2 regions of the Sutcliffiella sp. FSL R7-0096 genome follow, and region 1 is predicted to be linked to the other one. Evidence: riboswitches for the same ligand, from Rfam matches in the RefSeq annotation. Region 1 holds a riboswitch; the other holds the start of a gene.
What was found. Region 1 has a riboswitch for cobalamin ahead of MKY77_RS06660 (ribonucleoside-diphosphate reductase subunit alpha). Riboswitches for the same ligand answer to the same signal wherever they lie in the genome.

Region 1 (4,231 bases):
TATGACATTGACGGCACAAACACTGATAGGGAATAGATTGATAGATTCACAGCATGAGGTAGCAGAAAACATGCTTAGGGAAATCCAGAAAACCTATCCAGACGTTCCTCAATACAGACAGGAAGAGACCGAAGATAAAATCAAAGAAATCTTTCGGACCCTCATTCAGTTTTTGGGAGAATACGTGTTGGATTCTGAGAAATCCATCTTAGACCGTGCCAAGAATTGGGGGGAATCCATAGGCTTTATGTCTGTAAAAGCTGGAGGGTCATTAGAGGAAACGCTTTCCAACATGACATTGTATAAGAGGTGCTTATGGGCCTTTATCCAGAAGGAAGGGACAAATGAAGGATACCCAATGAAACAAATCTCGGAGATCTTCATCCTTATAGATGAGTTGTTCAATATTATCGTCTACGGATTCAGTCAGGCCTTTTCCATTGCAACCGAACAGAAAATGCTGGATACAAGAGCCTCCCTGATCAGACTATCCATCCCAATTGTACCACTACTCCAAGGGATGGCCGTTCTACCCCTTGTCGGGGAAATTGACGATGTACGGGCAAGTATCCTTATAGAAGAGACATTGGAAAAAAGTAAAAACCTGTCCATCTCCAAACTGATCATTGATTTTTCCGGTGTTTATAAATTGGATAGAACGGTCCTCCATACCATGGACCTCCTCCTCCGCTCCCTTAAACTTATAGGCATCACGCCTATCATAACAGGACTGAGGCCGGAACTAAGCCTGCAATTCATCAACTCAGGCCTTATCCTTCGCGACATCCACATCAGTGGGTCTATCGAACAGGTGTTACAGCAGCAATAATAAAAAATTCCTGTCGGGGTCAGACCCCGGCAGGAATTTTTCACTTCATGTCGAACCTCCCCAAAAATCCTTCTATCCATTCTAAAAATCTTGCACATGAAATGTCTTGCCATTTGATTATGTTTCATTTATGATTATACTATCATTCATGAATAACACTATATATAGTGCTTAGATGACAATTAACTAACTACATACAGTATTTTGTTTAATAATGCGGTAAAGGTGTCTTTTAATAGACTTAATAGGGAATCTGGTGAAACTCCGGAACTGTCCCCGCAACTGTAAGTGCAGACGATCTTGAAAAACCACTGTATAAACAGGCTTAACGGCTCTTATATGGGAAGGATCAAGATAGGAAGAAGCATGAGTCAGGAGACCTGCCTTTAGCGATTAGTTTCTCTTTCTTCGGGAGTTGAGAAGATGAAACGATCACTAGAAACATATGGAAAGAGCAGGTATATCCGGACCCAACATCCCGTTGGCACGGTTTTAGGATCCCCCCTTCCTCTATTCTCCCTTTCTATGATCGTTTGATCCACTCAGCTGCCTGAGTGGATTTTTTTTATTCCCGGAATTTCCATTCCCCCATACCCCATTTGGGGAACGAATGAAGCCTTATCTTATAGACGAAACGGAGTGAAGAAAGATGACCATACATACAGAAACACCACACAAAGAAAATATGCAATCCTTACAAACCTTTCAAGGATTACTTGAATCAACCCTAAGGGAATTCCCTTCTCTTGAGGCGGACATATTTTTACAAAAAGCGGAGAAGCTTTCTAACAAGCTGTTACCCCTTAACCAAGTACAAGAGCTTTATAATCAACTAATTTTAGAAGCGCTCAGTCATTTGACAGAAGAAGAACCAGATTGGACCTATATAGCTTCTAGACTCCTTGCTCATCAACTTCAACAGAATGTTCGCCATAACAGGAATACTACGATTTCTTATACAAATCTGTACCAATTAATAGAAGCGTTAACCCATAAAGGAATCTATCATTCTCAACTTTTAGAGTCTTACACAGAAAATGAAGTCCAAGAATTGGAGGCTTTCTTACAACCTGAAAGAGACCATCTTTTTACTTATATTGGCCTGAAGACTCTGTCAGATCGATATTTAACGCGTGACCACAACAAGGAGCTTTGGGAGCTTCCACAAGAACGGTTCATGATAATCGCCATGACACTCATGAGAAAGGAACAGAAAAACAGGCTTCAGTATGTAAAGGAGGCTTACTGGGCTTTGAGCAATTTATATATGACGGTAGCCACCCCCACCTTTGCAAATGCAGGTAAAACGTACGGCCAACTTTCTAGTTGTTTCATCGATACAGTGGATGATAGTTTACAAGGAATATATGACAGCAATACAGATATTGCCAACCTCTCCAAATCTGGTGGAGGAATCGGAGTATACCTCGGTAAAATCCGAAGCCGCGGCAGTGATATCCGTGGTTTTAAAGGAGTTTCCAGTGGCGTCATTCCATGGATGAAACAATTGAACAATACAGCAGTCAGTGTGGACCAACTTGGCCAACGTAAAGGAGCCATTTCCGTCTATCTCGATGTTTGGCATAAAGACATTTTTTCCTTTCTCGACAGCAAGCTGAACAACGGGGACGAGCGGATGCGTACACACGACCTTTTCAATGGTGTCTGTATTCCCGACATTTTTATGGAGCAAGTAGAAAAAAGAGGTGACTGGTATTTATTTGATCCCCATGAAGTCAGAAAGACGATGGGATACTCCCTGGAAGATTATTTTGACGAGGTAAAAGGCGACGGTAGCTTCCGGATAAGATATGAGGAATGCGTGAACCACCCTGATCTTGCAAAGGAAAAAGTGGCAGCCATCGACATCATGAAAGCAATCATGAGAGGGCAGCTTGAAACGGGAAGTCCCTTCATGTTTTACCGTGACGAGGTAAACCGCATGAACCCTAATCATCATAAAGGGATGATTTATTGTACCAACCTTTGTACAGAAATTACCCAGAACCAAAGTGCCACGGTAACCAATACTCAAGCAGTGAAAGACGGAAGCATCATCACCGTCAAAACACCAGGTGATTTCGTTGTTTGCAATCTATCGTCCATAAACCTTGCACGTGCGGTGAAAGAGGATGTGCTAGAGCGTCTTATTCCCATTCAAGTCCGCATGCTTGATAATGTGATTGATTTAAATGATATCCCTGTTCTTCAAGCAAAAATAACTAATCAAAAGTACAGGGCTGTAGGGCTTGGCACCTTTGGCTGGCACCACCTGCTGGCATTGGAAGGCATCAAATGGGAATCGGAAAAAGCGGTAAAGTATGCGGATGACCTTTACGAAAGAATCGCTTTCTACACGATTCAAGCAAGTGCCCTACTTGCCAAAGAAAAAGGTGCGTACCCTGCATTTGAAGGATCGGACTGGCAAACTGGGAAATATTTTTCAAAAAGAAATTATGATTCCAAAGCAGGGCTGGACTGGGAAGTGCTTCAAAAGAAAGTGGCCACTACCGGTATCCGTAATGGCTATCTGATGGCTGTTGCCCCAAATGCGACAACTTCAATCATTGCCGGAAGCACAGCGAGTATCGACCCGATTTTCCTGAAGGTTTACTCGGAAGAGAAAAAAGATTATAAGATACCGGTTACGGCACCTGACTTAAATTCAGAAACTACTTGGTTCTATAAGTCCGCCTATCATATTGATCAGCATTGGAGCATCACCCAGAATGCGGCAAGGCAAAAGCATATTGACCAGGCCATCTCCTTTAACCTATATGTCACCAACACCATTAAAGCCAAGGCCTTATTAGATCTTCATTTGGAAGCATGGAAGCAGGGGCTTAAAACCACCTACTACGTTCGGTCGACATCTAAGGAAATAGAAGAATGCGATTCGTGCGCAAGTTAATAGGGAGGAAGAAAAATGAGTAATTATCTTCATAAACGTTCCATCATGGACACACATGCACCTAATAGATCTACCAGAATCATCAACGGGGATAGCTCCAATGTACTGAATTGGGATGACGTAGCGTTTTCCTGGGCATATCCCAAGTACAAGAAAATGCTGGCCAATTTCTGGTCTCCTTTTGAAATCAATATGTCCCAGGATATTAAACAATTCCCGGGGCTGACAGCAAAAGAACAGGATGCGTTCCTGAAGATCATCGGCCTGCTTGCACTCTTGGACAGTATTCAGACTGACTATGCAGGTAAAGTCGCTGATTATTTAACCGACTCCAGTCTGAACGCATTGATGATTATGCTTGCCCAACAGGAGGTCGTACATAATCACTCCTATTCCTACGTCCTATCAAGTCTTGTAACTCGTACTAAACAAGAGGAGGTTTTCGAATACTGGCGTACCGAACCGACCTTGAGAAAGCGGAATGATTTCAT
Region 2 (4,231 bases), 1.7 Mb from region 1:
CTTCACGAAGAGCTGGTTCATCCACTTGAATCATCCTAATACCATTTCCTTCAAGGAACTCTACCTCTTTCCGAAGAGAAAGTGCTATTTGGTTTGCCACATCATCCCGTGGAATATCATTTCGAACAAAAGACCAGTTTAATATGGTAATAGGTCCGGTCAGCATTCCTTTTACTGGCTTGTCAGTCAATGATTGGGCAAATAAAGTTTCTTTTATGGTCATTGGGGCTTGGAATGAGACATCACCAAAAATGATTGGCGGTTTTACGCATCTTGATCCATACGACTGAACCCAACCAAATTTCGTAAACTGAAAACCAGCTAATTTTTCTCCGAAATATTCCACCATATCGGTTCGTTCGAACTCTCCGTGCACTAAAACATCAAGGTCGATTTCCTCTTGGATGTGAATCCACTTTTTTATTTCAGACTCTATGAATTCTCCATATTCAAAGTCAGTTAAATTAGATTTTCTCCATTTTTGCCTTTGTTTTATTACTTCCTGTGTTTGAGGGAAGCTGCCAATCGTCGTAGTCGGTAAAAGCGGTAACTGAAAAGCATCTTCTTGCAATTTTTGGCGAACACCATATGTAGATCTGCGTTCAGCTTTATAATCATTTAAATTACGAATCTTTTTTTGGACCTCGATATTATTACGGCTGGAATAACTTTTTAATGTTTGAATCGCCCTGGCGGATGATGCAATTTCATCCTGGATGGTTTCTTTTCCATCTTGAAAACCTTTTGCAAGCACTGCTACTTCTTTTAATTTTTCATCAGCAAATGAGAGTGCACCTTTTAATGAATCATCAATTGTTTCTTCATTTTGCACCGTGACAGGCACGTGTAATAAGCTTGAAGAAGGTTGCACAATAAGATTGCTTTCCGTTACTACCTTTGAAATCTCTTCCAGAATGGAAAAAGTATCTTCAAGGTCTGTACGCCAAATATTACGACCATCAATGATACCCGCTGCAAGGACTTTATCTTTTGGAAACCCGTCCCTCTTTAGTGCAGCAAGATTTTGACCTTGATCATGTACAAAATCCAGACCTATTCCTTTTACAGGAAGAGAAATTATTTCTTTATAGTGATCTACTCCTTCAAAGTAGGTTTGTAGTATCACATTTAGAGATGGTGCTGCTTCATACAGTTTTTGATAGACATCGTGAAATAATGCAATTTCTTCTGTAGAGATGGTTGTAGATAGAATCGGTTCATCGATTTGCACCCATTCTACATCTTCCTCCTGCAATTCTCTTAAAATCTCTGCATATAAAGGAATAAATCGCTCAACAACTGCTTGAAACTGACTTTTATCATAGCCTTTGGCCAATTTTACAAAGGAGATAGGGCCTAAGATCACGGGCTTTCCTTTAATTCCGAGCTTTTGTTTAGCTTCCTTATAATATTGAAGGGGGCGGTTTTCCACTAAGCAGGGAAGAGCATCCTCCAACTCAGGAACAATATAGTGATAATTTGTGTTAAACCATTTAGTCATTTCAGATGCAACCGCATTTTCTGCACCTCTGGCTATAGCGAAATAGGTCTGCAGGGGCACCGTACCACCTTGGTATTCAAATCGCTTGGGCACAAGGCCAAACATCACTGCTGTGTCAAGTACATGGTCATATAGACTGAAGTCACCGGTGGGGATTAAATCGATGCCTAGATCCTTTTGCTTTTTCAGAAATTGAAGGCGTAATTCCTTCATTTGTCTCACAAACACATCTTTATCTAAATTACCTGCCCAAAATTGTTCAAGAGACTTTTTCCATTCGCGTTTTTCCCCAATTCGTGGATATCCAAGATTTGAACTTAAAGTGTTAGTCATTTTATCTCTCCTTGTTTATTGTGATTTTGTCTACAACTAAAAAATCTCCCTTTTTTAAAAAAAGGGAGATTCATACGCACACTTAACTAGAGTTGAGACATTCTGGTATCCTCAACACGTATTCCTCACTCCCCTCTATAACCTCGTAGAGTACAAGCGCATACAATAGGCAGGTATCCTGACTTAGGTTCATTGCTTCTTATCCCTTCCCATTTCAAAATGAAACAGTGGATTTTTGATAAGTCGCTCCCCATCACAGTGGCGGGACCGTGCCGGAATTACACCGGGCTTCCCTTTTAGCCGAGCGAATCACTTGCTCAGCACCTAATGCATTTGATATGAAGTTTTAGTATAATCATCAAATAATTTAAAAAGCCTCTCTAATAAATAGAGAGGCTGTGTAATAAAATCCTCTCTTATCACTCACAGCAAATAGCTATGCAGGATTTAGCACCTTTTCAATCAAAGTATTGAATGGTTGCTGGGCATCAATGGGCCAGTCCCTCCGCCTCTCTTAATAAGAGTGTTAAATATTTGATTAATTTAGAATTAATAATCATACTAGCATGACAAATCCACACTGTCAAAGATAATTTTAAGAAGTAATGGATTGAAACAAAAAAAGGAAAGTGAGCATATCACTTTCCTTCATCTAGGGAGTATAGGGGTATGGATATCTAGATGTTAGTGATATAATACCCGCCCGTATAGAAAATAAACCTTTTTTGTTTTTTTATTTGAAAAAAATTGGTATGATAAGAGTAGTTTAAAACTTGAGGTGATACAACATGAATATCGATTTTAATATGTTTATGAATGATGTTGTTCGAACTGCCAGAGAAGAGATGGATAACGCTGGATATGAGCAACTTAGAACGGTTGAAGATGTAGAAGAAGCATTTGCGCGTAAAGGGACGACACTTGTAATGGTGAACTCTGTTTGCGGTTGTGCAGGCGGCATCGCTCGTCCAGCTGCAACGCATGCGGTGCATTATGACAAGCGTCCAACACACTTGGTTACTGTGTTCGCTGGGCAAGATAAAGAAGCGACGGAGAAAGCACGTGAATATTTCGAAGGTTACCCACCATCCTCTCCTTCTTTTGCCTTATTAAAAGATGGTGAAATTGTAACGATGGTAGAAAGACACGAAATCGAAGGCCATGCGCCAATGTCAGTTATCACAAAGCTACAAGGGTATTTTGAAGATCATTGTGAAGAGCTTTAAGAGTTAATTAGAAGAGTGCCGGTCCCATTGATGGAACCGGCACTCTTTTTATTTTACTTCCAGGACAAGTGGATGTTCACTTAGTGCTAATTCATCTTGTCCCTTGCTCAATAGTATTATTCTATCCTGTTTTAGTTCAGAAGCAAACCCAATGGATATGGGGGAATTCTTAGCGACTTGGGAATGTTTTTTGGTTTTGACTTTTTCAACAATGGATTCATCATCAGTGCATACAAACCAACAATAATCGCCACGGTATATATTTACTTCATTCCCATCAATAGACACTGTTGGGAGAGGTGGCAAGCTTCCTTCTAATGAAATAGACTCGTTGGGTGTACAGGCAGATAGTAAGAATGAAAAAATAATGATGGTGATCCACTTAGCTTTCCCCATAAATCCACCTACCTCCATATTCTGAAATCAATCTTATCATACCACTTTATGGGAAATCCTTCACTAATATTTACCGCTACATCCTCCATCTCATGCATATTACAATAATAGGTAGGCAGTGTAATAGGAGGAAGTTAAAGAACATGCAACTTAGACGGAAGCGTATATTATATATTTTGGTTCTCCTTGTTATAGTAAGTACAATAGCTATATATTGGACAACTTCTACTAAAACAGTAACTACTAATTTACCTACAGAAAAGGAATCAGAAGCAGTGGAGAAAGTGGTAGACAACCCACCCGAGATTACTAGCTTCAGCCATTCTCCTGAAGAGAAGGAAGATTCGGTTGTCAGTGGTGATGTGGAGCTTCTTGTAGAAGCAAAGGATGACAACGAAATAAGTAAGGTTGAATTTTATTCTAGTAATGGAGATTACTTAATCGGCGAAAAGACAGAAGCGCCTTACACTATCAATTGGGCAACCGATCCCTGGGTAGAAAACGGGGAGCAGATACTTAAAGTCGTTGTATATGATAGCGCTGGACAAAAGGCGGAAGCAACGAAAAAAGTCACTGTGGAAAATCAAGAAGAAATGGACGCAGAATATAAAATGGTCGGCTATTATGCCGGATGGGCCAGTTATTCCGGATTCCACGTCACCGACATTGATGCAAGCAAATTAACACATATCAACTACGCATTTGCTAATATATCAGAAGATGGAAAAATAGTAGTGGGCGACCCAGCAACCGATCATGAAAACTTCAAGCAACT

Region 2: another riboswitch for cobalamin. It lies ahead of metE (5-methyltetrahydropteroyltriglutamate--homocysteine S-methyltransferase); the one in region 1 lies ahead of MKY77_RS06660 (ribonucleoside-diphosphate reductase subunit alpha).

The regions. Positions count from the first base shown of each region.
Region 1 covers NZ_CP152003.1:1,297,966-1,302,196, reverse strand. Annotated here, with positions in the region: gene MKY77_RS06665 (STAS domain-containing protein) at 2-829, shown strand; cobalamin riboswitch at 1,036-1,232, shown strand; gene MKY77_RS06660 (ribonucleoside-diphosphate reductase subunit alpha) at 1,479-3,740, shown strand; gene MKY77_RS06655 (ribonucleotide-diphosphate reductase subunit beta) at 3,756-4,231, shown strand, end outside.
Region 2 covers NZ_CP152003.1:2,986,610-2,990,840, reverse strand. Annotated here, with positions in the region: gene metE (5-methyltetrahydropteroyltriglutamate--homocysteine S-methyltransferase) at 1-1,834, opposite strand, end outside; cobalamin riboswitch at 1,985-2,177, opposite strand; SAM riboswitch class I at 2,248-2,358, opposite strand; gene MKY77_RS15360 (BrxA/BrxB family bacilliredoxin) at 2,623-3,060, shown strand; gene MKY77_RS15355 (hypothetical protein) at 3,109-3,456, opposite strand; gene MKY77_RS15350 (glycosyl hydrolase family 18 protein) at 3,600-4,231, shown strand, end outside.